3 regions of the Neobacillus solisequens genome follow, and region 1 is predicted to be linked to each of the others. Evidence: riboswitches for the same ligand, from Rfam matches in the RefSeq annotation. Region 1 holds a riboswitch; each other region holds the start of a gene.
The links. Region 1 has a riboswitch for S-adenosylmethionine ahead of ACI3K6_RS10360 (O-acetylhomoserine aminocarboxypropyltransferase/cysteine synthase family protein). Riboswitches for the same ligand answer to the same signal wherever they lie in the genome.

Region 1 (10,478 bases):
TCGGATTTCTCAGAAGGTTTTACATAGTAGGTAATTTCATCAAAATTTAATGACTTTAAATCTCCGCCCCATTGTGGCATTGGCATGTTATAAAAATGCTCAAGCGATTTTAAACGGAAATCAAGCATCCATTGTGGTTCGCTCTTCATTTTTGAAATCTCTTCCACAATCTCGCGTGTTAAGCCGCGTTTTGAGCGGAAGATGGAAACGTCTTTGTCGGCAAAACCATATTTATAATCACCGATTTCAGGCATCTTTTTTGCCATCGTCGTAATCCTCCTTCATAAACAACCGGGGCTCGGAACAGCCCCATCGTTTTATTGTTGTCCCTCTTCCTTCAATCCTTTTTCCATCGCCTTCCACGCTAATGTGGCACATTTAATTCTGGCAGGAAACTTGGAAACACCTTGAAGTGCTTCAATATCGCCTAAATCGATATCGTCATCGAACTCTTTTCCCTGAATCATATCGGAAAAAATCGTCGCAAGCTTTAACGCTTCTTCAACCTTTTTCCCTTTAATAGCTTGTGTCATCATCGAGGCAGACGACATCGAGATGGAACAGCCTTCTCCTTCGTATCTTGCATTGGTGACAATTCCGTCCTCTACTTTTAGGCTTAGCTGAATGCGGTCACCGCAAGTTGGGTTATTCATATTAATCGTATGGTTACCATCCTCTAATATTCCACGGTTACGTGGGTTTTTATAATGGTCCATAATCACTCTTCGGTATAATGCATCTAAATTATTAGAAGACATCGCTGAAATACTCCTTTGTTTTGACAAGCCCTTCAACGAGTTTATCAATATCTTCTTCCGTATTGTATAAATAAAAGCTAGCACGAGCCGTTGCTGACACGTTCAGCCATTTCATCAGTGGCTGTGCGCAGTGATGTCCGGCACGGACAGCGATTCCTTCTGCATCAAGAACCGTTGCGACATCGTGCGGGTGAACATCGTTAATATTAAAAGTGACTAGTCCGCCACGCTTAGCTGCATCCAGTGGACCATAAATGGTGATGCCTTCAATAGAAGACATTTTATCTAAAGCATATGCCGCAAGCTTGTGCTCATGCTCCGCAATTTGATCCAAACCAATTTCATTTAAAAAGTCGATGGCTGCACCAAGACCAATTGCACCGGCAATAATCGGAGTACCACCTTCAAACTTCCACGGAAGTTCTTTCCAAGTTGATTCGTACAATTGTACAAAGTCAATCATTTCGCCGCCAAACTCAATCGGCTCCATGTTCTCAAGCAAATGCTTTTTGCCGTATAACACACCGATTCCTGTTGGAGCGCACATCTTATGACCGGAAAACGCAAAGAAATCACAATCCAAATCTTGAACATCAATTTTCAGGTGGGGAGCACTTTGCGCACCGTCCACCACCATGATTGCACCATTTTCATGGGCGATTTGAGCGATTTCCTTCACTGGATTAATGGTGCCAAGTACATTCGATACTTGCATTACGGAGACGATTTTTGTATTCGGAGTAATCGTCGCTCTGGCATCTTCCAAAGAAATCGTGCCATCCGCCTGCAGCGGAATGTATTTCAGCTGTGCCCCAGTTCGTTTAGCTACTTGCTGCCACGGAATAATATTGCTGTGATGCTCCATGTACGTAATGACGATTTCATCGCCCTGCTTCAGGTTTGCAGCCGCATAGCTGTGCGCGATCGTATTTAGAGAGGTTGTCGTTCCTCTTGTAAAAATCACTTCCTGAATTGATTTTGCGTTAATGAAATTACGAACCTTTTCACGAGCGCCTTCGTAAGCATCCGTTGCTCTTGTTCCTAGTGTATGCACACCGCGATGGACATTCGAATTGTATCCGCGGTAGTAATCTTCTATTGTTTCAATGACTTTAATCGGCTTCTGAGAAGTAGCCGAACTGTCTAAATAAACAAGCGGATGACCATTTACTTCCTGGTCTAAAATGGGAAACTGTTGGCGAATATCGCTTATATTCATGAGCGAACTTTCCTTTCAATAACTTCCGTTAATTGTTCTTTTACCTTTTCAATTGGAAGTTGTTTAACCACAGGTGCCAGGAATCCGTGAATGACTAAACGCTCTGCTTCACGTTTTGGAATCCCACGGCTCATCAGATAATAAAGTTGAACCGGATCCACGCGTCCGACAGAAGCGGCATGTCCTGCCATTACATCGTCTTCATCTATTAAAAGAATTGGGTTGGCATCCCCACGTGCTTTTTCACTAAGCATCAAGACACGGGATGTTTGTTCAGCATCTGATTTGGATGCTCCGTGTTCAATTTTACCAATGCCGTTAAAAATTAAGGTTGAGTTATCTTTTACAACACCATGATTTAAAATATTGCCTTGCGTGTGTTTTCCAAAGTGCACTACCTTTGTGGTAAAGTTTTGCGTTTGCTCGCCACGCCCGACAACCACTGTTTTCGTATCACCAGTAGAGCCGTCACCAAGTAAGTTAGTTGTATTTTCGGAAATAGTATTCCCTTCATTCATTAGGCCAAGTGCCCAATCAATACGGGAATCTCTGCCGGCCACCCCGCGGCGATTTACATACGTTGTAACCCCTTTTGCCAAGTGATCAACAGCACCATACTGAACCCTTGCATTCGTATTCGCCACGACTTCGGTTAAAATATTCATTAAACTATTTGAGTTTTCCACCGTGGAAATGTAGTTTTCTACGTATGTGACGGAGCTATTATCATCTGCTACCACAATAACATGATTAAATAAATTAGCATCTTCATGGTCATGAACGAAAACTGTTTGAATTGGCTCAGAAACTTCTACATTTTTTGGAACATATAGAAAAACCCCGCCGTTCACAAGCGCGGCATGAAGAGCTGTTAAACGATGCTCATCAGCATTGATTGCTTGAGTCATATAATATTTTTTCAATAATTCCCCATGCTCTCTTGCAGCTGTAAAAATATCTGTGAAAATGACTCCTTGATTTTTCAAGGTTTCAGACAATGATAAGTAAGCCGTGGATTGATTGCGTTGTACATATAAATTTTGATTATCCAGATCGACTAATGACTTTACTGCCTCAGGAAGTTCTTCGAGCGAAGCAAACCCTGAGCTTTTTACAGTATGCTGCTGGAATTGTGTGAAATTCCATTTATCAATCTTCGTCTTATCTGGTCTTGGCATTGGAAGCTCTTCAAATTGCTCCAACGCTTTAAGACGAAACTCGGCCAACCATGCAGGCTCATTCATTTCCTTGGAAAAGGAACTCACAAACCCCTTATCAAACGGTAATTTTGTTTCTGTTGTCATGTTAATCCTCCTAACCGCTTACGCTTCTTGCTCAACTGTTTCATCTTCAATTCCAAGCTCTTGCTTGATCCAGTCATATCCTTCCGCTTCTAAGCGCTGTGCAAGCTCTGGTCCGCCGGATTTAACAACTCGGCCTTGCATCATGACATGCACATGGTCAGGAGTGATATAGTCCAATAGACGTTGATAGTGGGTAATAATTAAGCAGCCAAACTCTTCGCTGCGCATTTCGTTGACACCTTTTGAAACTACTTTTAATGCATCGATATCTAAACCTGAGTCAATTTCGTCAAGGATGGCGATTTTAGGCTCAAGCATCATTAGTTGTAAAATTTCATTTCGCTTTTTCTCCCCGCCAGAGAAGCCTTCGTTCAGATAACGCTGTGCCATATCAAGATCCATTTCTAAAAATTCCATTTGTTTATCCATTTTACGGATGAATTTCATTAATGAAATCTCATTGCCTTCCCCAAGGCGGCTGTTGATGGCAGAACGTAAAAAGTCAGCGTTGGTTACGCCGTTAATTTCACTTGGGTATTGCATCGCTAAAAACAGACCCGCACGAGCGCGCTCATCCACTTCCATTTCAAGTACATCTTTTCCATCAAGTGTAATGCTGCCGCTTGTTACCTCATATTTTGGATGTCCCATGATGGCGGAAGATAAAGTAGATTTACCTGTTCCGTTAGGTCCCATGATCGCGTGAATTTCTCCGCCCTTTATTTCAAGGTTTACACCTTTTAAAATTTCTTTCCCCTCAATTGCAACATGCAGATCTTTGATTGTTAAAGTTGATCCAGCCATTTTTATACCTCCGAAAAATGTTTTGTATCTTTTGAACCCTATTGGAAAATAACTGCATTCTCAATCTATTCTCATTACAATCTTATAACAAATGAAATCTATTATCAACTTTTATGTGTTAATAACTATTTTATATTTTCACTGATTTAATTCTAAATGAGAATCAAAGTAACTTATAGTTTGAAAATTCAGCCTAATTTGTTTTATGTAAAAACAAGCCCGATAAAAATCATACCTTATTTGTTGTTTTCTTTTCAATCGATAGACTCGGGAGCAATACAGTCTATTTTTTACTAATCAGTTTGGATTCATGTAAAAAGAAAAGCCAGTGGATTCCACTGACTTTTCAGATGTATTTCTTCCTATTAATATATTACTCAGATACAGGAACAACCGCGCCTTTGTATTTTTCAAGAATGAAGTCTTGAATTTCTTTAGAGTGAAGGACTTCGACAAGGGTTTTGATTGCTTTTTTGTTTTCATCACCTTTACGAACAGTAATAATGTTTACATACGGTGATTCTTTCCCCTCAAGTGCAATTGCGTCCTTCATTGGATTTAATCCCGCTTGTAGTGCATAGTTTGTGTTGATTAGGACTGCATCTGCTTCGTCATTTTGATATACCTTTGGCAGCATCGCAGCTTCTACATCCGTTTTGAATTTTAGATTTTTTGGATTTTTAGCAATATCTTCTACTTTAGCAGTTGTTTTATCAATACCTTGTTTTAAAGTGATTAATTTTTCATGGTCAAGAAGGGAAAGCATGCGGCCATGGTCAGCAACAGAGTTACTCATGATAATCGTTGCACCCTTCGGAAGCTCTGATAACTTTTTATAGCGTTTAGAATATACACCAATTGGTTCAATATGAATGCCGCCAGCATTAACAAAATCAAAATCTTTATTTTTTGCCATTTGATCTTTTAAGTAAGGGACGTGCTGGAAAAAGTTTGCATCAAGATCACCAGATGCCAAAGCTTTGTTAGGTGTCACATAGTCATTGATAACTTTAACTTGAAGATCAATACCTTTCTTCTTTAAAAGGGGTTTGGCTTTTTTAAGGATTTCAGAATGGGGAACTTGCGATGCCCCTACTACTAATGTTGTTTCTTTACTCTCAGAAGCATTGTTTTTCCCGCAGGCTGCAAGTGAAAAGATAACTAATAATGCTGATACGAAAACGAATAATTTTTTCATTTTTTCCTCCTGATATTTATGTTTTATCTTTTATCAATTAATCTTGTGATCTTATCACCAACAAATTGGATGATAAAAACTATGATCAAAATAAATACGGTTGAATACACCATTATTTGTGTATTATAACTTTGGAATCCTTGTAAGTAGGCAAGATTTCCAAGTCCTCCTGCACCAATGACGCCAGCCATGGCAGTATAACCTACTAAGGCAATTCCGGTTACTGTTATTCCCGATATTAACGCTGGCAAAGATTCAGGAATTAACACCTTGAAAATAATTTGCCAATTTGTTGCCCCCATCGATTTTGCTGCTTCAATAACTCCCTTATCAATTTCACGTAAAGCAATTTCTACCATCCTTGCATAAAAGGGAGCTGCCCCGATGATTAGAGCTGGTAATGCGGCATTGGCCCCAAGCATGGTACCCATGATCAAAACGGTAAATGGTAGCAATAAAATAATAAGGATAATAAACGGAATGGAACGGAAGATATTTACGATTGAAGCAATAATTTGATTAATCACTCGATTTTCCCAAAGATTCCCTTTTCCGGTTAAAAATAAAATAATTCCTAAAATGATACCAAGAATGAATGTAAACACGACTGAAATGGCCGTCATATAAAGGGTCTCTTCGGTTGCCACCCAAATACTATCCCAATCGACGTTATAGAACCAAGTATCAAGCATTCTCGATCACCTCCACTCCTACCTGCTGGGAACCAATAAACTCAATTGCTTTGTTGACCTCGGCTTCGTCTCCGTCAAGATGAATGAAAAGTGTGCCGTATGATCCACTTTGGGTTTGCGATATTTTCCCTTGTAGGATGTTGACCGTTACATTGTGATGACGAATTAGATTCGTGATCACCGGCTGTTCAGCAGACTCTCCAATAAAGGTTAATTGAACAACACGGCCGGATTGATAGTGTTCGAGCAAATGCTCTGCTGTTTCCTTTGTTTCACCCGGTTCGGTTACTTGTTTAACAAAGCGCTTGGTGATGGATTGCTGCGGATTTTTGAACACATCCAGAACGGAACCCATTTCCACCACTTTTCCGCTTTCCATTACTGCCACTCGATGACAAATTTTGCGAATGACGTGCATTTCGTGAGTAATTAACACAATCGTTAAGCCATACTGTTTATTAATATCAACAAGCAAATCCAAAATGGAATCTGTTGTCTGCGGATCAAGTGCTGAAGTGGCTTCATCGCACAGTAGCACTTTCGGATTATTAGCCAGTGCTCTGGCAATGCCAACCCGTTGTTTTTGTCCGCCGCTTAGTTGAGAAGGGTAAGCATTTTCTCTGCCCTCAAGACCAACTAATTTAATCAATTCATTTACCCGCTTTTGTCTTTCTGCCCCTTTGACTCCGGCAATTTCTAGCGGGAACGCAATATTTTCGCTTACAGTCCTTGACCATAATAAGTTAAAATGCTGGAAGATCATGCTGATTTCCTGGCGGGCCTTGCGAAGCTCACTGCCTTTAATTTTGGAAATTTCTCTTCCGGCGACCGTTACACTGCCTTCAGTCGGTAGCTCAAGGCCATTAAGCATTCGAATCAAGGTACTTTTACCTGCGCCACTATATCCAATGACTCCGAAAATTTCTCCCTTTTTAATATCCAGATTGACCTCATCAACTGCTTTGAGCTGCCCCTGTTTCGAAGGGAAAATTTTTCGAACATTTTTAATTGATATCATTGCCTCACCTGCTTCATATCCAGAATACGTAAATATAGGGTTTGAATTTTTCGTTAAAAGGATACTATTTTAAAAAAATAAAAGCCTTTCTGCAAGGGCAGAAAGGCATTATAAATCAATCCTTTCTCCCATCTCTCAAAGCATTCGCTTTGTGTGAATTGGCACCATTTCAATAAAATTGACGGTTGCCGGGCTTCATAGGGCACATCCCTCAGCCTCTCTTGATAAGAGCTTAAACAATCCTATATTCAATTAATACTTTAGTTCGTTTACGTAAAAAATATATTACGAAAGTTATCGTATCATGGATAAAAAGCAGTGTCAATAAAATTTCTTCATTTTCGGAAAAATTCGACTAAGCCTTCGTTTTTAATGAAGTTAGACCTGTTGCCACCTCAATGGCATCCTCAAGATCTTCAATTAAGTCCTCGGCATTTTCGATCCCTATAGACAGTCGAATTAAATCCTCTGAAACTCCTGATGCTTTCAAACCCTCTTCATCAAGTTGCTGGTGCGTGGTGCTGGCCGGGTGAATAATCAAACTCTTCGCATCTCCCACATTGGCCACATGAGCCCATAAAGTAATCGCATTTATTAATTTGGCCCCTGCTTCACGTCCACCCTTAATACCAAAAATAACTACAGAACCGGCACCTTTAGGCAGGTATTTTTTTGCTAATTCATAGTCAGGATGGGATGGATGCCCAGGATAAGAAACCCACTCAACAGCAGGATGATTTTCTAAATACTCCACAACCTTTTGGGTATTGGCCACATGTTCCTTCATTCGCACATGAAGTGTCTCCAATCCAAGTGTAAACTGGAAGGCGTTTTGCGGACTTAACGCTGGCCCTAGGTCGCGCAGCAATTGAACACGTGCCTTAACAATATACGCAACAGGTCCAAGTGCTTCTGCATAGACCAGGTCATGATAGCTTGGATCCGGAGTCGTAAAACCAGGGAATTTCCGTGAATTCCAATCAAACTTTCCTCCATCGACAATGACACCCCCTAAAGTTGTGCCATTCCCAAGCAACCATTTAGTGGCTGAATGAATGACAATATCTGCACCATGTTCAATCGGACGGCACAAATATGGAGTAGCAAAGGTATTATCAATGATTAGCGGAATCCCTGCTTGATGAGCAATTTCCGCTACTTTTTCAATGTCCAAAATAGTTAAGCTTGGATTACCGATGGTTTCAGCAAAGACAGCCTTCGTTTTTTCAGTAATAGCCGCACGGAAGTTTTCTGGATCTGCAGGGTCAACAAACTTTACCTTAATTCCGTATTTCGGAAGAGTCACGGCGAATAAATTAAAGGTGCCGCCGTACAGTGTTGAAGCAGAAACAATTTCATCACCAGCTTCGGCGATGTTTAAAATGGCTAGAGTAATGGCCGCCATACCGCTTGCCACCGCAAGGGCGCCAACCCCACCTTCTAATAATGCAACTCTCTCCTCAAACACAGTAACGGTCGGGTTATGTATCCGCGTGTAAATATAGCCCGGTTCTTTTAACCCAAATAGGTTAGCTGCATGCTCGGTATCCTTAAATTGATAGGCGTTGTTCTGATAGATTGGAACAGCGCGTGCACCAGTAACCGGATCCGGCGATAAACCTCCATGAACCCCTAATGTCTCAAACCGATATTTCTTTTGCTTTTCTGTCATTTTCCTTACTCCTCTCTCTTTTGTATAAAAATAAAACCCCCACTTCATAAGAAGAGGGGGATCCACTCTTTTTATAAAGTGGGGGATCCGTACTTCTTATCTTTCGGGGCATGAAGCTCCGCTGGAATTGGCACCGTGTCTCAAACCGGTTGCTGGGCATCGTCGGGCCAGTCCCTCCGCCACTCTGGATAAGAATTATTCATTATTATTACTGAATATTTAAAAAATATATTACAGGATGTCCTCTACCTAGTCAAGAGTTTTACTAACTAATTTTGGCAAAATTTTGACTGCTCGCTAATACGAATAATGCTTCTAATAGCAGCACGATTCTTAAGGGTGCTTCTACTTTTAACACGCCCTCACGTTGAAGTGTCCGCAGTTTTGCCTCACCACTTATTAATCGATGGATCCCTGCATTGCTGCCGTTAATCGTATAGCCTGGAGCTAAATCATCACTAATTTCAATTGTACCGTGGTTAATTGCCAGTTTGACTGTTTCATGGTGGGTCGAAATGGCTACGTGAAAATCTGCCTGTCGGATCAATGGCAGAATATGCTCCAACTGGTTAGCAGCAAGTATAAATGAATGAACCGCTTCCTTCATACAATCACTCCGCTTCCGTTATGCTACCTTTACTATTCAGCAATAATATGCCGACTTCCTTTAATAAATGCTCGACAATTACCGTACCTGAGATGATCATTTCCCGAGAAATATGTCGGAAGGAGGGATTCTTAACACATTTTTCACCATTTTTTGTCGGAAGTTTTGTAAAATAGATTTATCAAATTTGAAAGGAAAGAAGTCATGATTATTAAACCTCGAACCGAGCCTCATGATTTAGCAATGTTTCGGATCTTGAATGCACGCATGGAGTTATCGGAAAATGACAAAAGAAATTTTATCAATCTGCAAAAAGGATATTTAGGAGAGTTGAAATTTGATGAATTTGCAGAACGACAACTTGATGATCATATTCCGATTCTAAATGATTTACTTATGAAACATAACAACTCCTATTTTCAAATTGATTCATTTATCATAGCAAATGGTGTTGGGAACCTTATCGATATCAAAAATTCAGAAGGTGATTACATTTTTAGAGATGGGCAGTTTTATCCCATGGGCAGTAACCAAGAAATATTGAATCCCCTTGGACAATTGGATCGCTGTGTAACACTCCTTCGTAAATCCCTCTCCATTAAGGACTGCCAGATTCCCATCAAACCCTATCTAGCCTTTGTTAATCCTAATTTCACCCTCTATCAAGCACCCGTTCATGAATCCCTCATCTTTCCAACTCAATTGAATGCCTTTATGAAAAAGTTAAATGCCGGAACCACACGAGTTAATGGACACCAAACCAAATTAATAGAAACATTATTAGCAGCCCATATAACAAAGTACCCTTATTCTAAATTACCTGCCTATTCTTTTGAGCAGCTGAAAAAGGGCATTACTTGTTGTAAGTGTCAGTCTTTTTCGATTGCAACCACAGGACGGAAATTGAGTTGTTTGGATTGTGGGTATGAATAGTCGCTGATACAAGCGGTGTTGCGGGCTGTGGATGAATTTAGGCTTTTGTTTCCGGGGGAGCGGGTTACGACGAATAAGATACTTGATTGGTGTGGAAGGGGAAACATTTCTAAGAAATTAATTTGGAGGATTTTAAAAGAGAATTTTAAGGCAGTGGGGTATGGAAGATGGTTTTATTATGAGTGATTCACTTTAAAAATTGTGTAAGGGCTTATATTAAATTTTAGTGTGCGCTTTATAAGCGATCCTTTTGCTGGTGCGGTCACTTTTTAT
Region 2 (10,478 bases), on a different contig from region 1:
TATTTGAAATGACAGACACATATGAAAGTCTGAGACTATCAAAATTTATTGCGTAATTCTTATTCAATTAACGATGTAAGTTACTTGAAGAGGGGGAAGATATATGGACTATTATCTTGTTATATTTTTTTGTTTTGCTATTACACTTCATAATATCGAAGAAGCAATATGGTTGCCTAAATGGTCACAGCAATCTTCAAGGTTTCAAAAGCCAGTTTCTTCAAGTGAATTCCTTTTTGCTGTTATTTTTATAACTATTTTGGCTTATTTATCTGCATTTAGTTTTTTGTATATGCCAGAATTAGATTTTGCGAAATGGATGTTTATTGGATTTTTAGGTTCAATGATTTTAAATGCTATTTTTCCGCACCTTATTGCGACCATATTGATGAAAAAGTATGCACCAGGACTTCTCACTGGTTTATTACTTAACCTTCCAATAAATTCATTAGTTATCTATCAAATGTTTTCAAAGAATATAATTATATGGAAAGAGTTAATCATATCAACATTTGTAGTAGGAATTATTTTATTGGCACTTATTCCTTTTTTGTTTAAAGTGGGTGGCAAAATAACTCCTTCTTAATAGGTTGATTGAGGATTAAAAACTTTATTGAAATAGGCAAAATATTTATGTTTTTTGAAAATTACTTTGACAGCTCGTGTTTCTAATGCTATTATGACTATTAAATTCAGAACATTATAAACTATTAAAACTCTTATGAAGAGAGGTGGAGGGACTGGCCCTGTGAAGCCCGGCAACCATTCAACAATTTTGTTGAAAAGGTGCTAATTCCTGCAAAGCATTTTGCTTTGACAAATAAGAGAGGATTCCATAAGTGATGAAGACCTCTCTATTTTCAAATAGAGGGGTCTTATGTCTTTTTCTAATTTAAAATTAAATATCAGATGCATAGGTGCTGTGAGTATGATCTACACAGCTTAAAAGGGAAGACCGGTGAAATTCCGGCACGGTCCCGCCACTGTAATGGGGAGCGACTTATCATGAACCACTGTTTCATAGTTTGAAATGGGAAGGGATAAGAAGCGATGAACCAAAGTCAGGAGACCTGCCTGTTGTATGCTCTTGTACTCTACGGATGTATAGGGAGGAGTGATGAATACGTGTTGAGAAAACCAGATGGTCTCAACTCTAGTTAGCTATGCGTATAAATCTCTCTTTTCTAATTGAAAAGAGAGATTTTTTAGTTGAAGACGAAAATACAAACATAGAAGGAGATAAAAATGCGATGAATAAAGTGAAAAGCTCGAATTTGGGTTATCCGAGAATTGGTGAAAATCGTGAATGGAAAAAGGCTCTCGAACAGTTTTGGGGTGGTAAACTAGAAAAAGAGGCGTTCTTAAAACAGGTCGAGGAGATTCGTTTGCAGCATCTTCAAAAACAAAAGGATAAAGGAATTGACCTGATCCCAGTCGGAGACTTTAGCTTGTATGACCATATTCTTGATACTGCTGTTATGTTCGGTCTAGTACCGAAGCGCTTTAAATACGATGGAGGTAAAGTATCACTTGAAACGTATTTTGATATAGCACGAGGCACTAACGGTTCGGTTGCATCTGAAATGACAAAATGGTTTAACACAAACTATCATTATATTGTTCCAGAACTGGACAGAGCAATACCTTCCCTTGTCGAAAATCGCCCACTTCAATTTTATAAAGAGGCAAAGCAAAAACTTGGTATTGACGGAAAGCCTGTTATCTTAGGACCTGTAACATTCGTAAAGTTGTCAAAAGGGTATAAAGAAAGTGAGTTCCATGCAGTTGTAGATCAATTTGTACCGCTTTATGCTGAGATTTTACGTGAATTGCAAAAAGAAGGTGTAGAGTGGGTACAAATCGATGAACCAATTCTCTCTACAACAATCTCAAAAGAAGAGGTAGCATTATGTAAAGGCGTTTATAGAACGTTGCATGAGGCGGCACCAAACGTAAAGGTGATTTTACAAACATATTTTGATAGTATTGAACATTTCGAAGATGTCATTTCACTTCCTGTTCAAGGGATTGGTCTTGATTTTGTACATGATCATGGTGAGAATCTTATTGCTTTGAAAAAACATGGTTTCCCAAAAGATAAGGTGCTTGCTGCTGGAATAATTGACGGACGTAATATATGGCGTGCGAATCTAGATGATAAATTATCCACCCTAGCAGAGATTACAAAAGTCGTTTCAAAAGATCACCTTATTGTACAACCTTCATCAAGTTTATTGCATATACCTGTGACCGTTAAAAGTGAAGAATCACTCGATGAGGTATTAAAGGAAGCATTATCATTTGCTGATGAAAAATTATATGAAGTCGCTGTCCTTACAAAAGGTATACAAATTGGAAGAGATGCGATACAAGAAGAAATGGCGGCAAGTACAAAAGTGATTCAAACTTTAAATGAATCATCTTTTCGATATAACAAACAAGTTCGTGAAGCCATTCAAAAATTGCCTAACTATAAAGTAGAACGTGAAGTACCATTTCATGTTCGTCAAAAGATTCAAGAAGAGGCTTTTCAATTGCCACTTCTACCAACCACAACAATTGGAAGCTTCCCACAAACCCAAGAGGTAAGAAAACAGCGTTTAAATTGGCGTAAAGGCGAGTTAACGGATGCGGAATATGAAGAATATATTAATGCAGAAATAAGAAAATGGATTGATATTCAAGAAGAGCTTGGCTTAGATGTGTTTGTACATGGAGAATTTGAACGTACAGATATGGTTGAATATTTTGGAGAAAAATTAGCCGGTTTTCAATTCACAAAATTTGGCTGGGTTCAGTCATATGGTTCCCGTTGTGTAAAGCCACCTCTTATTTATGGGGACGTGTCTTATCAAGCACCAATGACAGTTAAAGAAACTGTATATGCACAATCGTTAACAACCAAGCCGGTAAAAGGGATGTTAACAGGTCCAATAACAATATTAAATTGGTCGTTTGTACGGGATGATATTTCACGCTATGATGTTGCCAATCAAATTGCGCTTGCGCTTCGAAAAGAAGTGGAAACACTTGAGGCTCATGGAATCCATATGATTCAAGTCGATGAGCCGGCAATTCGCGAAGGACTACCATTAAAACGTGAAAACTGGGAAAGCTATCTGAACGCTGCCGTTTATGCATTTAAACTTGCTACCACCTCAGTGCGAAATGATACACAAATTCATACTCATATGTGCTATTCAGACTTCGAAGAGATTATCGATGCCATTAAAGCACTCGATGCTGATGTTATTTCAATTGAAACCTCAAGAAGTCATGGTGAATTAATTCATGCCTTTGAAGAAAATACGTATGACAAAGGTATCGGTCTTGGTGTATATGACATTCATAGCCCACGTGTACCAAAGCTTGAAGAGCTGGTAAGAAACGTTGATCGTGCTCTTCAAGTACTTGATCCGAAGCTGTTCTGGATTAATCCTGATTGCGGTTTAAAGACACGCGGTATTAATGAAACGGTGGATGCACTTAAGGTGATGGTTGAAGCAGCAAAACAAACAAGGGAAAAGCTTAGAACAAAGCACACTATTAATTTATAAGAGATTTAAAGCATTAACGAGATCTTTATTAGGTCTCGTTTTACTTTGAGTTAAATTATAATCCCAACAATAATTTATGTGGCGGAACTGTTTTAGGAATATTTAAATGACCTATTCAATAACAATAGAATAATTGCAGTATTTAAGGGGGCCTTAGCATGAACGGACAAGAACGCGAATTACATGCTGATACAGGGGTTACATCTGGGCTATTCGTTGAGCGTTCATTAAATGAAATTCGTTTTTGGGCTAGGATCATGAAAGAGCATTCTTTATTTCTTCGATTAGGTTTTAGAGCAGAGGATACACAACTCATTCAAGAGGCTAATCAATTTTATCGTTTATTTGAACAAATCGAACAAACTGCCTATTCCTTCAATAACCAAACAGACCCCGAACAAATAAGAAGGTTTAATTCCGAGGTACAACAAGCTGCAACGAATATTTTCGTATTTAAAAGAAAAGTATTAGGATTAATTCTCACATGCAAATTACCTGGGCAAAATAATTTCCCACTATTAGTTGACCATACAAGTAGGGAAGCCAATTATTTTAGAAAAAGATTAATGGAATTAAATGAAGGAAAATTACAACCGCTTCCAGATGCCATTATTAAAGAAAATGTCTTCTTTTTAAGGATTATGGCAGATCACGCCAAATTTATTGGCCATCTCCTTGATCCATCAGAAAGGAAACTAGTTGATTTAGCACGCAATTTCAGCAATGATTTTGATCAATTGCTGTATCAAGCAAGAGATTTAGATTCTATGAAGCCACAATCTCAAACAGTTCCTCTTTTAGATCAATTCCTTGATCAAAATCGGGTGTCGGTCGCTTCTCTAAGGGACTTTAAGAGAACAGCTCGTGATTTAATTGAGCAATGTAGAATAAAGAGCATTATTCATCCTTTATTAGCAGACCATGTTTTCCGGGAAGCTGATAGGTTTCTTGAAATCATTGATATGTTTGACGCGCATCTTACAGGCAGTACACAATAAACTAGAAAACAGCTAATGTTAGAGAATGTGTAAAGCATTTGGTCTTGAAAGTAATAATCGAGTTGCTGCAGCAGCTCTTATTTTTTTTGAAAGGTTTTGGGTCAACGGTTCAATAAGTTCATTTTTCCGTTTTTTCTAAAATTATAACACATACATAATAGACAAGATTCCATTCAAAAACGACTTGCATATTATACAACGAGGTGATTTCACCATGAAAGTTAAGTATGCAGAAAGAGGTACTTTTGATCCGGATAAAGCGGCTAGGGGACTAATTGAATTGTTTAATAAAACCTACAAGCAAAATAGTCAAGAAAATAAACCACCTGATAGAGCGGAGATTAAAGCAAAGTAAACTTGTGTACCAATATGGTATGCGGTTTTTTTTATTGTTTTATATTATGGATGGAAAAACCTTAAACCAAAAGTTTAAAGGATCCAGTAAATTTAGAAATGTAACAGATGTAAAATGGCTGGATGGTTCGTATGTATATGAAGTAAATAAAAGCCATGGCTTATTTGTTGAATCTGCTTTAAAGCCGTTGTCAGATTACGATGGCAAGGTGTTGGAACAGGAGCATATTGATATTGAATATAAGTTTTTCATTGGGGATGTTGTTCAAGTAAAGGGATATGAGGCAGACCTTTTCAAAGTAGTTGGTTTCCGGACAGAAATTTGGCGTTCTAAAGATGATGCGTGGGAAGATGTTATTTATGAGCTCTCCAGGGTTCATGATGGGGAGTGGCTTGAAGTCGGGGAGGACGAACTTACTTTAATCGCCGATGCGGAAAGTGCGGACACCTTTATTCAAAAACTAGGTCTCTTATACTTAGTGAATAAGCAGGAAAAAAACAATTCTAAGTCGCAAATAAAGAATCAAGTTCGCCAATCAGAGCTTGAAGAAATCACCCGAAAAAAAGAAAAGAAGAGATTGATAGATGATCTATTAGATCTCTATAATGATTATCGAATTTTATATAATTTATTTCATGACCAGGAATATTATCAGGTCATGCGGGTTATCTTGAAAAAATTGAAAGCCATCTCAAAGGAAGACGGAAAAAGCCATGTATAGCTACCATCTGATGATTTCAACTAATAGGTAGATGACGAATGGAATTCCCGCCCATTTAATCATAGAAAACATGGTATCTGTTATTCTTTCAAACCATTTAATGATATGACTTTCTTCTTGATTCAGATCATTTCTTAAAGCTTCTAACTTCCATTTTAATTCTGACATATTCTCACACCTCTAATGGTTGTTTTTACTTATCTTATGCTTGTCCATTCTTAAAAAGACTTCCTTTTTAACGTTGTACACAAAAGCACGAAATTATATCAGAAGCTTTTTTAAGTAACTAGCATGAAAAAGCTTTATGGTTCATACATTCTGTAAAAAGGGGGCGATAGCTTGAAAGAAATTGAGGTTTTTATTGATACAGAAGAGATTGCAGAATTTTTCTTTCATGAGCTGGTAAAAAGGGGATACGTTCCCAGTGAAGAGGAGTTGGAGGAAATCGCAGATATTACCTTCGAATATTTAATTGAAAAAAGTATTATTGATGAGGAAGTAGAGGACGAGTAGGTAATATCTATTTTAAAATTAGGGGATTTAGTTATTCCTTTATGATAAATCAACCGAAAGGCGTGCATCTTATTGCCCGCTTTTTGTTTGTGTTCCTCAAAGATAAAAGGGAAAAATTATGAAATCACGAAACCTTTTATTAGTGGCTTCGTATAAATGATTACGAAGACGGAGGAGGGAATAGGATGTTCAAAAAGATCATTAAATCGATTATCCAAAGTAAGTTGGGTTCTCATCATAAACACCATCATTACGGTTCGTCCAGTGATGCTTGGAAAAAACAAAAATATTATAAGCACAATCATATGGGGCATCATCATTATAAAAAGAAGCATAAAAGCGGCAGTTTCTTGTCTAGTTTTTTTAGCAGTTAAACGATGATCAAAAAAGTGATGTTATTGCTTTCCCATATTTTAGAGAGACCTTTTCATTCAGCTGATGTAATTGCTGGACGATACGAAGTGATTAAGCATTTAGGGGCTGGCGGTTATGGGCACAGTTATCTAGTGTTTGATGAAAAGACTGGTACAAAAAAGGTATTAAAAGCACTTCGCCTTCATAAAAGGCTTACTAAAGAGGGAAGAAATGGATTTGAGGTTGAGAAGAAACTATTAGGCTCACTTGAACATCCTGGATTTCCAAAATATTATGAGGATGGAATGCATAATACCATCCCATTTTTTACGATGGAATATATTAATGGAAAGAATTTTGAGCAGCTCATTTTTTATGAGGGCTGGAAAATAACTGAATTAGAATCTTTTACAATTGCCTCCAAATTACTGGAGCAAATTGACTATTTGCACCGAATGGGAGTCATTCATCGAGATATTCGAATTCCTAATGTCCTATTAGACGGGACTTCGATTCGACTAATCGATTTAGGATTGGCTAGACCGTTAGATGGTTCAAAAAAGAAGAAGGGTCCCAGCCAAGATCTAAGAAAGGAGCTAAACTTTCAGGCAGATTTTTACGGGCTCGGTCATTTTCTACTGTTTTTGCTCTATTCGAATTTTTCCTTTGAAAAGAATCAGCAAGAAAAATCGTGGGAAGAGGAGTTAAATATATCGCCACAAGGCCAGCAAATTATAAAACGGCTACTCCAAATAAATCCTGTATACGAGAATTGTGATCAAGTAAGAGCGGATATACATCTATTAACGAAACAATTAGGAGGTATGAAACATGTCATTCTTTAACAAAGTTTTTGCAAGTGTGGGGATTGGATCAGCAACTGTGGATACAAAGCTTGAAAAGGAAACGTATATGCCTGGAGAGACGATTAATGGGGTAGTGGAGATAAAAGGTGGAAAGATTGATCAACAAGTAGATGATATCTATCTTTCTGTGAACACCACTTATTTACGGGAATCAGATGATCGTAAATATTCTGTGACCGCAACGATTGACCGTTTTCGTGTGACAGCCCCTTTCACCATTAGAGTGAATGAAAGAAAAGAAGTTCCATTCTCATTCCAATTGCCATATGATACACCATTATCCATTGGTAGGTCTAAGATATGGGTGAGCACCGGTCTAGATATAAAAGGTGGAGTGGATCCAAGTGACAAGGATTATTTAAAAGTGGTCCCTAATCCGTTAATGACGGCTGTGTTTAATGCTGTTGATCAACTCGGTTTCAGAATACGTGAAGCAGATTGTGAAGAAGCACCAAGAAGGCTGCGTGGACGTTTGCCTTTTGTTCAAGAATTTGAGTTTGTCCCAACATCAGGTCCCTTTAGAGGAAAACTGGATGAACTTGAAGTAGTCTTCCTCCCATCAGGTAACGGTGAATTAGATATTATGTTCCAAGTTGACCGAAGAGCGAGAGGTTTAGCCGGCTTATTCTCTGAAGCAATAGGAACGGATGAAACCAACGTCAGGTTATCCATAACCAACCAGGACATGCCATATCTACAACAGAAAATTCAAAGCGTAATTGAAAGATATTCTTAGAAAATCAAAAAAATTGGATTCGACAAAATTAGTGGAAATTTGATGAAGGAATTTTTAATGGTTATCTCCAATTATTAGAATAGTCAAATAACTCTTTTGGTTGGAGGAGATCAAATGATCAAACTATTAACAAATAAAAGTGGTACTCATTATGATGTGACGATCTTTCAAACTCCAAGGCAGCGGGAAAAAAAAGGGCATAAACAAGTTTATAGAACAACTATTGAGGCCAATAGCCGAGAAAATTGTTTGAAGGAAACCTTTAGTCGATTTAATGTAACCGATCGAATTCCCCTAAACTATAAGGGCAGATTCTTGACTACCGGGGATATCGTCCTAATTGATGAAGGACGTGGTGGACAGCATTACTATCAATTAAAACCAGGTGGCTGGTTTCCTATTAATCGAATCCTCTTGCTTTAACATATAAAAACCTAAGGGTAGCTCCCTTAGGTATTTTTTTAGTGGTTAGCGTTTACGTCCGCCGCTTGCTTGGTTTTCTTTGGCATGGGCCTCATGCTCGGCTACAATCGCTTCGGCAGGAATATGATTATTTTTTTTCGGTGAATTAATGCGGCTGCGATGCTTTTTTCCCATAATGGATCTCTCCTCATTTTATATTTGTGGAAAAATACATAGTGCTTTCTTTGGAGCTATTAATAGAATGCCTCATTTTTAAAATTTCATGACAGAGGGATAAAAAGTATGAACAGATTATTAAAAATTACATTTTCATGATTAATTCTTTGTTAATTTTAATTAAAAGATGTTATTCTAAACACTAAGGGTTTTATTTTTATTATGTTACAATTGTTTTAATCATTTGGAAGTAAGCTTAAGGTTGTAGAAATAGGTTTTAGCCCATTATGTTATTTATTTTTATGGTTATTGAAAGTGGTGAAGGCTTTGGAAGAAGAGAAAAATGAACAACAAAAAGAAACTCAAGAGCAAGCAACTGAAAACAAGTCGGGGTATATTCGCCTGAAAAAGTTCCACTTTATTATGCTGTTGTTTTTAATTGTGTTTTTATCAGCTGGAATAACGACCGTAGCCCTTTCGTTTGGTGATGAGAAGGTGGTTACCGTTAATAATGAAAGAACTGAATTCAGCAAGCTGTACGAAGCATATGATACATTAAAAAAAGAATATTATAAAAAACTTGATGATCAAAAGTTAATTAACGGGGCAATTAATGGTCTTGTGGAATCATTGGATGATCCCTATTCTGATTATATGAGCAAGTCAGAAGCGACAAGTTTTCATAACAGCATCTCCTCTTCGTTTGAAGGAATTGGTGCTGAGATTCAAGAGAAGGACGGACACATTTTAATTGTATCACCAATTAAAGGGTCTCCTGCAGAAAAAGCCGGTTTAAAACCAAATGATATGATCCTATCGGTTAATGGGAAATCCCTTCAAGGAATGACTTCAAGTCAAGCTGTCACTTTAATTAGAGGTAAAAAGGGAACAAAAGTGGAGCTTTCCATTCAACGTCCGGGCTCAGAAGCACCGATCAGTGTTCCGATTGTCCGGGATGAGATACCAATTGAAACCGTTTATGGTGAAATGGTAGATGATAAAATCGCTAAAGTTCAAATTACAAGTTTCTCCAGCAATACTTCAAAGGAACTGGTTACAACCTTAAATGATTTGCAGAAAAAAGGGATGCAAGGATTGGTTTTAGACTTGAGACAAAATCCAGGAGGATTATTGGACCAAGCTATTTCCATATCAAGTATGTTTGTTCCTAAAGGAAAGCTTATTGTGAAAGAAGAAGATCGAAACGGGAAAATCAAGGAAATTCCTTCCCAGAATGAAGGTAATCCTAATCTTCCGCTTGTTGTCTTAATCGATAAGGGAAGTGCAAGTGCGTCGGAAATCCTTTCAGCAGCAGTAAAAGAGTCAGCTGGAGTACCGCTTGTTGGAGAGAAATCATTTGGTAAAGGAACAGTACAAACGGCATCAAACTTTAAAGACGGTTCAAATTTGAAATACACGATAGCGAAATGGTTAACGCCAAATGGCAACTGGATTCACAAAAAAGGGATTAAACCTGATTACGAGGTCGCACTTCCTGAATATGCAACTTTGTCAATTATTAACCCTGATAAAGAATTAGCCCTATCATCCTCCTCCACAGAGGTCCAAAATGCGCAGAAAATGTTAAAAGCAATTGGGTATGACCCTGGGCGTGAAGATGGATTTTTCGATGAAAAAACAAAGGCTGCCGTAATCGCATTCCAAACAGCCAATCAATTACCTGCAGATGGTGTTTTAAAAGGTGATTCCAGCATGAAACTGATGGAACTGTTACGAGAAAAAATTCAAGCTAATGATACTCAGCTGCAAAAAGCGGTAGAGGTATTAAAAGGAAGAAT
Region 3 (10,478 bases), on a different contig from region 1:
ACCGCAGCAATGGTCACTATCCTTTTGTTGCCGTGGTACAGCTAGATCAACAATTAAAACCAATCACGTCTTACACCGGCTGGGTATTTAGCGAAAAAAAACTGCGAAAAAAATTGGGAGTCATCCCAAGTTAAAAAGCGGTGACTTTTGGTCACCGCTTTTTTTAATGCAACGTATGCTTAGATTGCTGTAAATATTTATCATATTTAGGATTAGTGCCCGCAAATTCATGTAACTTATCCCCATAATTTTCAATCCACTGTTTGACAATCCGCTCGGTCATTTCACTCCCCATATAGCCTTGTCCAGCTTTGGCATAAGATGTTTCAAAATCCTCCCATAGTAATTCAATCCAAGTTCTCGCTTGATTATAGGATAGGTATTCATTTATTTCCAATAATAACTTTGTTAATTTTTCATGATAGTCATTCATACATGCTCACCCTTTGGCAATTTCTTATAAACATAACTGAAAATATATAAGTTCATACTATGATTACGTGATCAGCATTGCATAAAAATCTTTGCTTTTCATGTTTCTCATTCCCTTTACTATGGAGGTATACCATGAGAAATAAAGCACGCAATTTCCCAAATCAAAATAACAACAAACTTGAGGGCGAGCCGCGGGCAAAAGCCGAATATGCTTCAAGAAGAGCAGACGGCACCATTAATACCCACCCTCAAGAACGAATGAGAGCTTCCGGACAACGCGATGACGAATCACCTAATGTATGGAAATAAAGATGGTGACACAAACCAGAGATGCCCTCTGGTTTGTGTTTATTTTAACCACTTTAATAACGCGATGGGCAGGGCTTCCTCTTCACCGTTTCCTTTCAGACGGTACCCCCAAGCAAATACACCGTTCATATAGTCAATTTTAAAATACTCACCAGGAGATCCTTCCAGTTCATAAATTTCTCCTGGTTGGAACACAGTCGGGTCCATTAGATACGAACGGGCCATTTGCACCTTCCTTTCTAACACTGCAAACTCATTTACCATTCCTAGTTGTTCCGCTTTTCTTGCTTTCTCCTGGAGTGTTGAAATTTCTTGCCTTAATTCATACTCAGTCATTTGGCTGTATCGTTTCTCCTGCTCCATTTTTTTCCTCCCATGTTCCTTTTTATTTTAGTATAGTTATTATGTTGTAAATAATAAAGGTAAAACTATTGAGTTGGAGGTAAATTCAATGAAAACCATATTAATCACAGGCGCAGGATCTGGATTAGGAAAAGAATTAGCTTTCCTTTTTTCCAAAAAGGGTTATCACATTTTACTATCTGGGAGATCAGCAGAAAAATTATTGTCGGTTAAAAACGAAATTGAAGAAGCTGGTGGAAAAGCCGATACCCTACCATTAGATATTCGAAATCCTGAAGAGATTTCAAAAAAAATCGAAGAAATAAGCAAAAACTTTCAAATTTATGGGTTGGTGAATAATGCAGGCGTTGGCCATTTTGGTCCGTTCCTTGAAACGTCAGTAGCACAAATCCTAGAAATGTGTGAGACAAATATTCTCGGTACACTCTTCATAACTAAGGCCATTTTGCCGATCTTGCAATCTAATGGGGAAGGGCAGATCATGAATATCATTTCGACTGCCGGTTTACGTGGCAAGGTCAATGAAAGTGTATACGCGGCTAGTAAATTTGCTATTCGAGGCTTTACAGAGAGCCTTCAAAAAGAATTAGAAGGTAGTGGCATTAAAATCAATGCAGTTTACATGGGTGGTATGAATACCCCCTTCTGGGAAGGAAGTGACCATATAAAAGATTTCTCCCGATTCCGTTCAGCACAAGAGGTTGCCGAAACCATTATGGATCAAATAGATCAGGATTCTATCATCATTGGAAGTAAAAAATCATGACAATTTCGTCATGATTCTTTACTTTCAGATAAATACCGCTCGATTAGTTCAATTGGAAAGCCTTTTCGGTATAAGGCTTGTTTGACCTTTTGCTCGTATTCAAATCCACTGTACCCCGAATATTTTCTTTGGATTTTTTCTCCTTGATACCTAATTGCTTCAAATTCTTCATCCTTATTCGAGTCTTCCGTTTCCCTCAAGGCCAGTTGGATGACTTCAAAAGAATAACCCTTTCTTAACAGCATCTGTTCAAACTTTTGTTTCTGGATTCTAAAAGAATCCTTGGAATTTTTGTTAAAAAACTTTTGACTGAGCTTCATTGCTTTTTCAATCTGCTGTTCAATAGAATATTCCTCTAAAGCCAAAGAGCCGATTTTTTCAGCAATTCCTTTCTCCTTCAACTCCTGCTTAATGACCCCAGGACCTTTATCCGTTGTATTAGCTTGTGTTCTAACATACGCAAAGGCGTATTCTTCATCATTAATGTATTTTTGCTCGGTTAATTTATGTAAGACTTCATTAATTACGGGTTCTTCCATTTCTTTTTTCAAAAGATAGTCCTTGATTTCTTTTTCCGATCTGATTCTTCTAGCCAAAAAATGAACAGCTAGGTTATAGGCTTTACGTATGTCATCTTGATATTGAATCTCTAAAAGTGAAAACTCATCAAGTTCCATGCCTTTTTTTAGCTGAAATTTTATTAAAACATCACTATCGACACTAAAGGCAAATTCCTCGCCTTTCCCCTTGTCCATAAAAATATTAAACCGATCAGCGTTGTTTTTTTGCGTGGTGATTTTTGTTATAATGGCCATTTTCTTCACCTCTCCCTTACTTTACCATAACTTGATTTGAAAAATATATTTAAAAAATCCGTATCAATCCCCCCTTTAAAGGTAAAAATGGAAGTGGGTACAAATTGTACCACTTTTACATAAAACTACAGTTAAGTTTGAAAGGAATGAGAAAAATGGGAGATAAGAAAAAGGATAAAAATCGCTTCAAGTATACTTTATCAAGCACACAGGAAGTTCTGTATCAACGTGAATTTAAAATGGCTGATAAGGCTGGAGGATTTACTGACCGGAAAACTAAATTATAAGCATTAAATTTTTTTCCATTAATGACCCCCTTCGCTTTTGTAAAAGCTAGTAAAGGGAGCTGATGATGCTCCCACCACTGCTTACAATTGAAAGGGGTTTTTATAATGGGTCGCGCACATGGACATAAAACTCGCGATAAAAACAAAGCATCACTTCCACAGGTGCCAAAAAACATGAAATCTGACGGCAATGACGTAGAATTTTCAAAAGAAATGGCTGATGGAGCAGATCTAGAAGCACTTGCTCGGGCTAATGCAGCTAACCAACGTGTTCAAAATCGCGGTCGAAAGTAAAAAAATAGAAGCAGGCACGCCCTGCTTCTTTCCAATTATTTATAAGGGGGAATAAATGTTATTTCAACAGGTTCCAAGGGGGAGGTAGTTTAGAACCTGGTAAAACCGTTAGTGTGTGTTACCATTTTTAACTGGTTCCTTTTTTAATACATTTTTAACATATGGTACGGCGAATCGGTCAAGACCGAAGTAATAAGCTCCCGCGCCTGCGAATAATAGAATCATGGCTGCTGTATAAAGAATAGGATTAGTGCTAGTTGTTCCGGCTAACATAAAGTTTAAGTTCATGAATGCACCTGCGATTAAAGCTGGAATAGTTGCCAAACCTACGACTAAGCCAATACCTACAAGTAACTCACCCCATGGAATTAATACGTTGAAGATATGCACATTTGGAATGGCAAAGCTTTGTAAGAAGTCAGCATACCAAGCTTGAACGGCTGGGTGTTCACCTGTTGCATTTGCTAGTGCCCCTTTTAAGAAGCCTCCAGCATCAAATCCACCTACTAGTTTATGATAACCAGCCTCGATCCATTGGAATCCAAGCCAAATCCTTAACACTGTCCAAACAACTGCTGCGATAGGGGTTTTATACCATCTCATCACAATCATCTCCTATTAACTTTTGAGTTCATACCCAATTTTTGTAAATCAAATGATAGGAAGTATTCAGCTAGCTGTCGACTGTAGTGGAGTTTGTGATTGCTTTCACTATCTCCTCTACACTTTTAATATACTCTGCAGCTACTAAAATGACAACGGTTTTCACAGTTTCTTAACATATTTATAGTGTATATATGAATACACTGTGAACTAGATTACCTTCCTGTTATCAATCATAACTGTGGATAATGTTGATAATGTGGATATCGATCGAAATGTATTGTCAAGCCTGATTATCGGGGAATTCTAATTTGTGAATAGTTAAATACTGAACCTGAACCTATTTTTTGTGGATAATGTGGATAATCTTGTGGAACACTCTCCTCGCAGGACTCCTGCTGTGGATAAATCCCTGGATAATTAAACGGGAGCACCTTTTCTATTTCGGTGCTCCTGCTTATAAGACTTTTACTGGTTTTTTTATTGGCTCATATTCTCCAAGAATGGTGAAATAACGTAGGGATTGTTCCTGTTGATTCAACTGATCGACATCACGTTTTGTAGCTTCAACTATAAAAGTTGTCTCGTTAATTTGCTCTAACCATGTAATCGAAGGGTGGATATAATTTTTCACATGACCATGAATCAACCACTGTTGTTTCGTTTCATTATTTTTATCTGAAATGGTGGCAGTGCCAGATTTTTCAGGTCGAGGTCCAGATGAGTTCGTTTGACAAACATATACTAAATCCTCAATCATGGCACTGGCGGTAGGAAACATTCCAGCTCCAGGGCCCTGCAATGTAATCCTGCCGACGATATCTGAATGGACATTAACTGCATTTTCCACCCCTTCCACATGGTAAAAAGGATGTTCTTTCCCAACAACAACTGGTTTTACAATGGCAGTTAGATTATCTCCCGCCTTATGAATGCTGGCAACATGTTTAAACCTTAATCCTGCAAGTTCAGCTGTTTCAATTAACTCACTCGTAATCGAAGTAATCCCTTCCCGTTCCACTTCCTGCCAATTCGGCTGCTCGCCAAATGCAATTCTGCTAAGAATCATGCTTTTATAGAAGGCATCGAAGCCTTCGACATCATTGGTAGGGTCTGCTTCTGCATAACCATTTTCTTGTGCTTGAGTCAGTGCCTCTTGGAAGGACAGCTTTTTCTCACGCATTTCCGTTAAGATAAAATTGGATGTACCATTTAATATGCCCTGAATATACTGTACACGATTAATCTTTAATAACTGACCCAGTGTTTGAATCACCGGTATCCCACCGGCCACTGTAGCTTCAAATCCAACTGATACGTGATGTTCCTCTGCTAATTTCAACAGCTCTTCTCCGTGGTGGGCAAACATTTCTTTATTGGCTGTAATGATGTGGCAGCCCTTTTGAATGGCTTGTTTTAAATAAGTGAAAGTCGGTTCCTTTTCAACGATTGCTTCAAACACAATATCTAACTGCGGAAACTGCAGGATTTCTTCAAAGTCTGTCGTTACCAGAACCTCTTCTCTAATATCCCTTGACTTCTGTTTATTGCGGACGAGTATGGAAGCAACTTCTACGCGTTTTCCCAATGTAGCCTGCAACTCATCCCCATGTGTTTGAATTGTCCGATATACCCCTTCCCCTACCGTTCCAAAACCTAGTATCGCCACCTTAATAACATCCATTTTCTGTTCACCCTTTCCACGTATTTTTTTTAAAGAAGACTCGGTTAAACTTGTCTGTTGATTTCCACTCTAGATGCAAGCGGTTCGTGGGCGTTTCGGCGAGCCTCCTCGGCGTTTGCACCTGTGGGGTCTCTCCAGTACCGTACTCCCACAGGACATTGAATTTCTTCCTTGAATCTGCCCACGCACGAAGGAAATGCGATAGCGTTTTCGAGGAGTCTTCGCATCTTCCGCTACAATCAACAGAGTGTAAAAAATCAACACTGACCTTTAACACAGCCTAAAAGAAAAGCCCTCTTCATAAGAAGAGGGCTAGTTCCTCCTCTTATCTTTCAGGTAATAATACCTGCAGGAATTAGCACCTTTTCAAGGAATACCTTGAAGGTTGCCGGGCTTCATAGGGCCTAGTCCCTCCGCCGCTCTGGATAAGAGATATGTATTTGACTTTTCACTAAATTTCCAATATTTAAATGAAATATTATCTGAATTTACTTGAAATGTCAATATTAAAGTGATTTATGATCAACCATTCTTTTCCTTCCAATTGATGAACCTGTTTTGTGCCCCTGTGGTTTAGTGTTAAGAACTTCAGTTATTCGCCTAAAAAAATATGAACCTATCGTATATTTCCTTCTTTATATTGATAGACCCCCATTCTCGTTGATAAGATCCTCTTTTGCGTTGATATAGCCCAATTCTCGTTGATAAGACCTTCTTTTACTTTGATATACTTCGTTTTCAAGTCGATAAAGTTATGCACTTATGAGTTTAGGATAATATTCACATTTCAAGTAGATAAAACGGCTATATTATAAAAAAAACACCACCCGCATCACACAAGCGGGTGGCATTCTTTCAACTTATTTTTCCAATTTCGCCTCGGCCAGTTTAATTTGCTCAAGTACCTGGGACGGCGAGGTTCCGCCAAAGCTATTACGGACAGCTACAACATGCTCTGGAGCAAGAACCTCGTATATGTCTGATTCAAACAACGGACTAAATTGTTCGTATTCTTCCATGCTTAAGTCCAGCAAAAACTTGCCAGATTGAATGGCATATAAAACAATTTTCCCAATTACTTCATGTGCGTCGCGGAACGGAAGCCCTTTGCGAACCAAATAATCGGCGATATCGGTCGCATTGGAGAAATCATTATTGATCGCTTTGCGCATCACGTCTTTTTTCACAGTCATCGTTTCAATCATCGGAGCAAGCAGCTTCAAAGAGCCTTCTAGTGTTTCTACCGTATCAAACATGCCCTCTTTGTCTTCCTGTAAATCCTTATTATAAGCTAGCGGCAAGCCTTTCAATACCGTCAATAACCCAATCAAATTGCCATATGCACGGCCTGTTTTCCCACGCAGTAATTCTGGCACATCCGGGTTCTTTTTCTGCGGCATGATACTTGAACCGGTACAAAAGGAATCATCCAGTTCGACAAATTGAAACTCTTGGCTTGACCAAATGACCAATTCCTCCGACAGGCGGGAAATATGGGTCATGATAATCGAGCCGATGGACAGAAATTCCAGAATAAAGTCACGGTCGCTTACGGCATCCATGCTATTGGGATAAATCGTTTCAAATCCTAGTAATCCCGCAACGAGTTCTCGGTCGATCGGGAAGGTGGTGCCTGCTAATGCCCCTGAACCAAGCGGAAGCCAGTTAATCCGTTTCAAGGAATCTGTCAATCTTTCTTTATCACGTTCAAACATCCAGAAATAAGCCATTAAATGATGGGCAAATGAAACTGGCTGCGCCCGTTGCAAATGTGTATAGCCTGGAATCAACGTTTCGATATGTTCCTTTGCCTGATTGAGAATGGCTCCCTGCACTTCCTCCATTAAGGTGATCAATTCTAGCGTTTTTGTGCGCAGATACAGATGCATATCAGTGGCAACCTGATCATTCCGGCTTCGACCAGTATGCAATTTTCCACCGACAGGGCCAATTTTTTCTATCAATAGCTTTTCAATATTCATATGAATATCTTCATCTTCTACCAAAAATTCAACCTCGTTACGGTCGACCATTTCTTTAATAGACAGTAAGCCTTGCTTAATTTTTTCAACATCGTCCAACGGGATAATACCACATTGGCCCAGCATTTGCACATGTGCCAGGCTTCCGGCGATATCCTCCTTGGCCAGCTTCTGGTCAAAGGATATCGAAGCAGTGAATTCTTCGACGAGCTTGTTCGTTTCTTTGGTAAAGCGTCCGCCCCATAGCTTAGACATGATTACTCCTCCTAATACTAAGAAGACTGCCCTCGAATCAATTTTCGAGGGCACTCCGACTTTATTTTAAAATAGATTCTTTATTATTTACCTCAGCATACACTTTGGTTGGCAGACCCCATAATTTGATAAAACCAACAGCCGCATTATGATCAAATGCGTCACCTTTTGTATAAGTCGCCAGTTCCTCATTATATAAACTGTGGACGGATTGACGGCCGACAACAGTATGATTCCCTTTATGAAGCTTAACACGAATTGTACCAGATACTACCTTTTGTGTTTCCTCAATAAAGGCATCAAGAGCAGCCTTTAATGGAGAAAACCAAAGGCCTTCATAAATGATTTTTGCCATTTGCTGCTCCACCTGGGTTTTGAATTGAGTGACTTCGCGAGGCAAAGTTAAAAATTCTAATTCCTTGTGGGCATTAATTAAAATAAGGGCAGCTGGATTTTCATAGACTTCACGGGATTTAATTCCTACTAATCTATTTTCGATATGGTCAATACGGCCGACACCATGCTTGCCGCCAAGTTCGTTTAACGTTTCAATTAATTGAACAAGAGGGAGCTTTTCACCATTTAAGGCCACTGGCACGCCTTGTTCGAATTCAATCTCAAGATATTCAGGTGCATCTGGTGTTAATTCAATTGGATTGGTCCAATCAAATGCAGCTTCAGGTGGCTCTGCCCAAGGGTTTTCCAGCACACCTGCCTCACAGGCACGTCCCCAAATATTTGCATCAATGGAGAATGGATTGTCTAAATCAACCGGAATTGGAATCCCATTCTTTTGGGCGTATTTAATTTCCTCATCACGTGTCATGCCCCACTCACGAACAGGAGCTACCACTTTAAGTTTTGGATTTAACGCTTGAACAGAGACTTCAAAGCGCACCTGGTCATTTCCTTTACCCGTACAGCCATGCGCAACTGCCTGGGCTCCTTCTTTTTCCGCTACCTCCACGAGTAGTTTTGAAATAAGTGGGCGGGAAAGCGCAGAGGATAATGGATATTTTCCTTCGTATAAACAATTAGCCTTTAAAGCTGGTAAAATATATTCCTTCGCCAACAATTCTTTGGCATCCACAATATAGGCTTTAACGGCGCCTACATTTAACGCCTTGTTCTTGATCGCTTCTAAATCTTTGCCTTCGCCGACATCAAGTCCTAACGCGATAACATCATAGCCATATTTTTCTTGAATCCATTTAACTGAAACAGAAGTATCTAAACCGCCTGAGTAGGCTAATACAATTTTTTCCTTTGTCATGATAACGCTCCTTATTACTAGAAATGAATTAAAATACATTTGATAGTATTATTATACATAAATTCTCGAAAAAATAAAGTCTATTAACCTAATAATAATTTTAAAATTGCCTTTTGAGCGTGTAAGCGGTTTTCCGCCTCATCGAATACAACTGAATGAATACCGTCAATAATCTTTGTGGTAACCTCTTCACCACGATGGGCAGGGAGACAATGAAGGAATATAAAATCTTCTTTTGCATATTTGCATAATTCTTCATTAACCTGAAAGTCTTTTAAATCGTTTAGGCGCTTTTCGGTTTCCTTTTCCTGGCCCATACTGGTCCAAACATCTGTTACAATAACATCTGCATCTTTAATGGCTTCAAGTGGATCATTAGAAATAACGACCTTGCTGCCAGTTTGTTCACCTATTTTAATCGCATTTTCCGTAATCGCTCCATCAGGCAAATATCCTGGAGGGCTGGCAATACTAATATTCATGCCCACTTTTGCCGCACCTTCCATTAAGGAGTGCGCTACATTATTATTTCCATCTCCTACATAAGCAAGCTTTAAACCTGCTAGCTTGCCTTTATGCTCCAGAATCGTTAAAAGATCAGCTAAAACCTGAGCAGGGTGCTGCAGGTCTGTTAATCCATTAATAACAGGAATTGTCGCATGTTCTGCCAATTCTTCAACAGATTCATGTGAAAAGGTACGGATCATGATGCCGTCCACATATCTTGAAAGCACCTTTGCGGTATCAGATATACTCTCGCCTCTGCCGAGCTGTATATCCTTTGAACTTAGGAAAATCGCATGTCCTCCAAGCTGAAGCATGCCAACTTCAAAAGAAACCCTTGTACGGGTTGAGGATTTTTCAAAAATCATCCCCAACACTTTACCATTTAATACAGGCAGTGATTTACCTTGCTTTTGTTGTCCTTTCATTTCTAAAGCAACTTCTAACATATAGAGAATTTCTTCTGTACTGAAATCGGAAAGCTGTAAAAAGTCTTTCCCTTTAAAATTGAATTGCTCTGTTATATTTTTTTCCTGCAGATTAATGGATTCTAGCATTTACGACACCTCTTTCGGATAAATGGTAAAATTCGCTTACCGAATAAACGTTTATAGATGAAAGGGAAGTTGGTTTCAAATCCTTTATGGCTTGAACCGTGTCTAGGTGAGTATAAACCGGTACCTTAAAACGGATGGCCTGCTCACGGATTTGGAATCCAAACTTCAATTTGTTTCGTCCCTGGTTTGGTGTATTTATGACAGCCTGTATCGCTTGATTTCGGAAAAGCTCTTGTACATCCTGTTCATCTTTTACAATTTTTTCGACAGGGATGCCCTTACTTTGAAAATAGGCAGCTGTCCCTTCTGTTGCGGCTAGCTTAAAGCTTTTGGCAAGCCCTTGAAATATAG

Region 2: linked by a shared signal. The riboswitch ahead of metE (5-methyltetrahydropteroyltriglutamate--homocysteine S-methyltransferase) and the one ahead of ACI3K6_RS10360 (O-acetylhomoserine aminocarboxypropyltransferase/cysteine synthase family protein) in region 1 are both predicted to bind S-adenosylmethionine.
Region 3: linked by a shared signal. The riboswitch ahead of ACI3K6_RS11655 (homoserine dehydrogenase) and the one ahead of ACI3K6_RS10360 (O-acetylhomoserine aminocarboxypropyltransferase/cysteine synthase family protein) in region 1 are both predicted to bind S-adenosylmethionine.

What each region holds. Positions count from the first base shown of each region.
Region 1 is NZ_JBKFGJ010000009.1:226,395-236,872, reverse strand. It holds gene sufB (Fe-S cluster assembly protein SufB) at 1-266, opposite strand, end outside; gene sufU (Fe-S cluster assembly sulfur transfer protein SufU) at 318-758, opposite strand; gene ACI3K6_RS10390 (cysteine desulfurase) at 748-1,977, opposite strand; gene sufD (Fe-S cluster assembly protein SufD) at 1,974-3,281, opposite strand; gene sufC (Fe-S cluster assembly ATPase SufC) at 3,300-4,085, opposite strand; gene ACI3K6_RS10375 (MetQ/NlpA family ABC transporter substrate-binding protein) at 4,459-5,283, opposite strand; gene ACI3K6_RS10370 (methionine ABC transporter permease) at 5,307-5,975, opposite strand; gene ACI3K6_RS10365 (methionine ABC transporter ATP-binding protein) at 5,968-6,993, opposite strand; SAM riboswitch class I at 7,119-7,224, opposite strand; gene ACI3K6_RS10360 (O-acetylhomoserine aminocarboxypropyltransferase/cysteine synthase family protein) at 7,349-8,665, opposite strand; SAM riboswitch class I at 8,759-8,860, opposite strand; gene ACI3K6_RS10355 (hypothetical protein) at 8,931-9,272, opposite strand; gene ACI3K6_RS10350 (nuclease-related domain-containing protein) at 9,477-10,205, shown strand.
Region 2 is NZ_JBKFGJ010000002.1:127,372-137,849, forward strand. It holds gene ACI3K6_RS01100 (HXXEE domain-containing protein) at 104-586, shown strand; SAM riboswitch class I at 717-827, shown strand; cobalamin riboswitch at 899-1,091, shown strand; gene metE (5-methyltetrahydropteroyltriglutamate--homocysteine S-methyltransferase) at 1,251-3,557, shown strand; gene ACI3K6_RS01110 (DUF2935 domain-containing protein) at 3,716-4,555, shown strand; gene ACI3K6_RS01115 (hypothetical protein) at 4,770-4,910, shown strand; gene ACI3K6_RS01120 (hypothetical protein) at 4,957-5,631, shown strand; gene ACI3K6_RS01125 (hypothetical protein) at 5,632-5,799, opposite strand; gene ACI3K6_RS01130 (YozD family protein) at 5,971-6,144, shown strand; gene ACI3K6_RS01135 (hypothetical protein) at 6,330-6,518, shown strand; gene ACI3K6_RS01140 (serine/threonine-protein kinase) at 6,522-7,343, shown strand; gene ACI3K6_RS01145 (sporulation protein) at 7,330-8,100, shown strand; gene ACI3K6_RS01150 (YodL domain-containing protein) at 8,215-8,523, shown strand; gene ACI3K6_RS01155 (hypothetical protein) at 8,569-8,697, opposite strand; gene ACI3K6_RS01160 (lmo1851 family serine protease) at 9,007-10,478, shown strand, end outside.
Region 3 is NZ_JBKFGJ010000011.1:21,488-31,965, forward strand. It holds gene ACI3K6_RS11610 (metal-dependent hydrolase) at 1-134, shown strand, start outside; gene ACI3K6_RS11615 (YfhJ family protein) at 164-433, opposite strand; gene ACI3K6_RS11620 (small, acid-soluble spore protein K) at 568-744, shown strand; gene ACI3K6_RS11625 (YfhH family protein) at 784-1,107, opposite strand; gene ACI3K6_RS11630 (SDR family NAD(P)-dependent oxidoreductase) at 1,196-1,873, shown strand; gene recX (recombination regulator RecX) at 1,882-2,688, opposite strand; gene ACI3K6_RS11640 (YfhE family protein) at 2,844-2,975, shown strand; gene ACI3K6_RS11645 (YfhD family protein) at 3,081-3,269, shown strand; gene ACI3K6_RS11650 (DoxX family protein) at 3,378-3,872, opposite strand; gene ACI3K6_RS11655 (homoserine dehydrogenase) at 4,330-5,556, opposite strand; SAM riboswitch class I at 5,879-5,988, opposite strand; gene argH (argininosuccinate lyase) at 6,417-7,793, opposite strand; gene ACI3K6_RS11665 (argininosuccinate synthase) at 7,855-9,066, opposite strand; gene argF (ornithine carbamoyltransferase) at 9,150-10,127, opposite strand; gene carB (carbamoyl-phosphate synthase (glutamine-hydrolyzing) large subunit) at 10,111-10,478, opposite strand, start outside.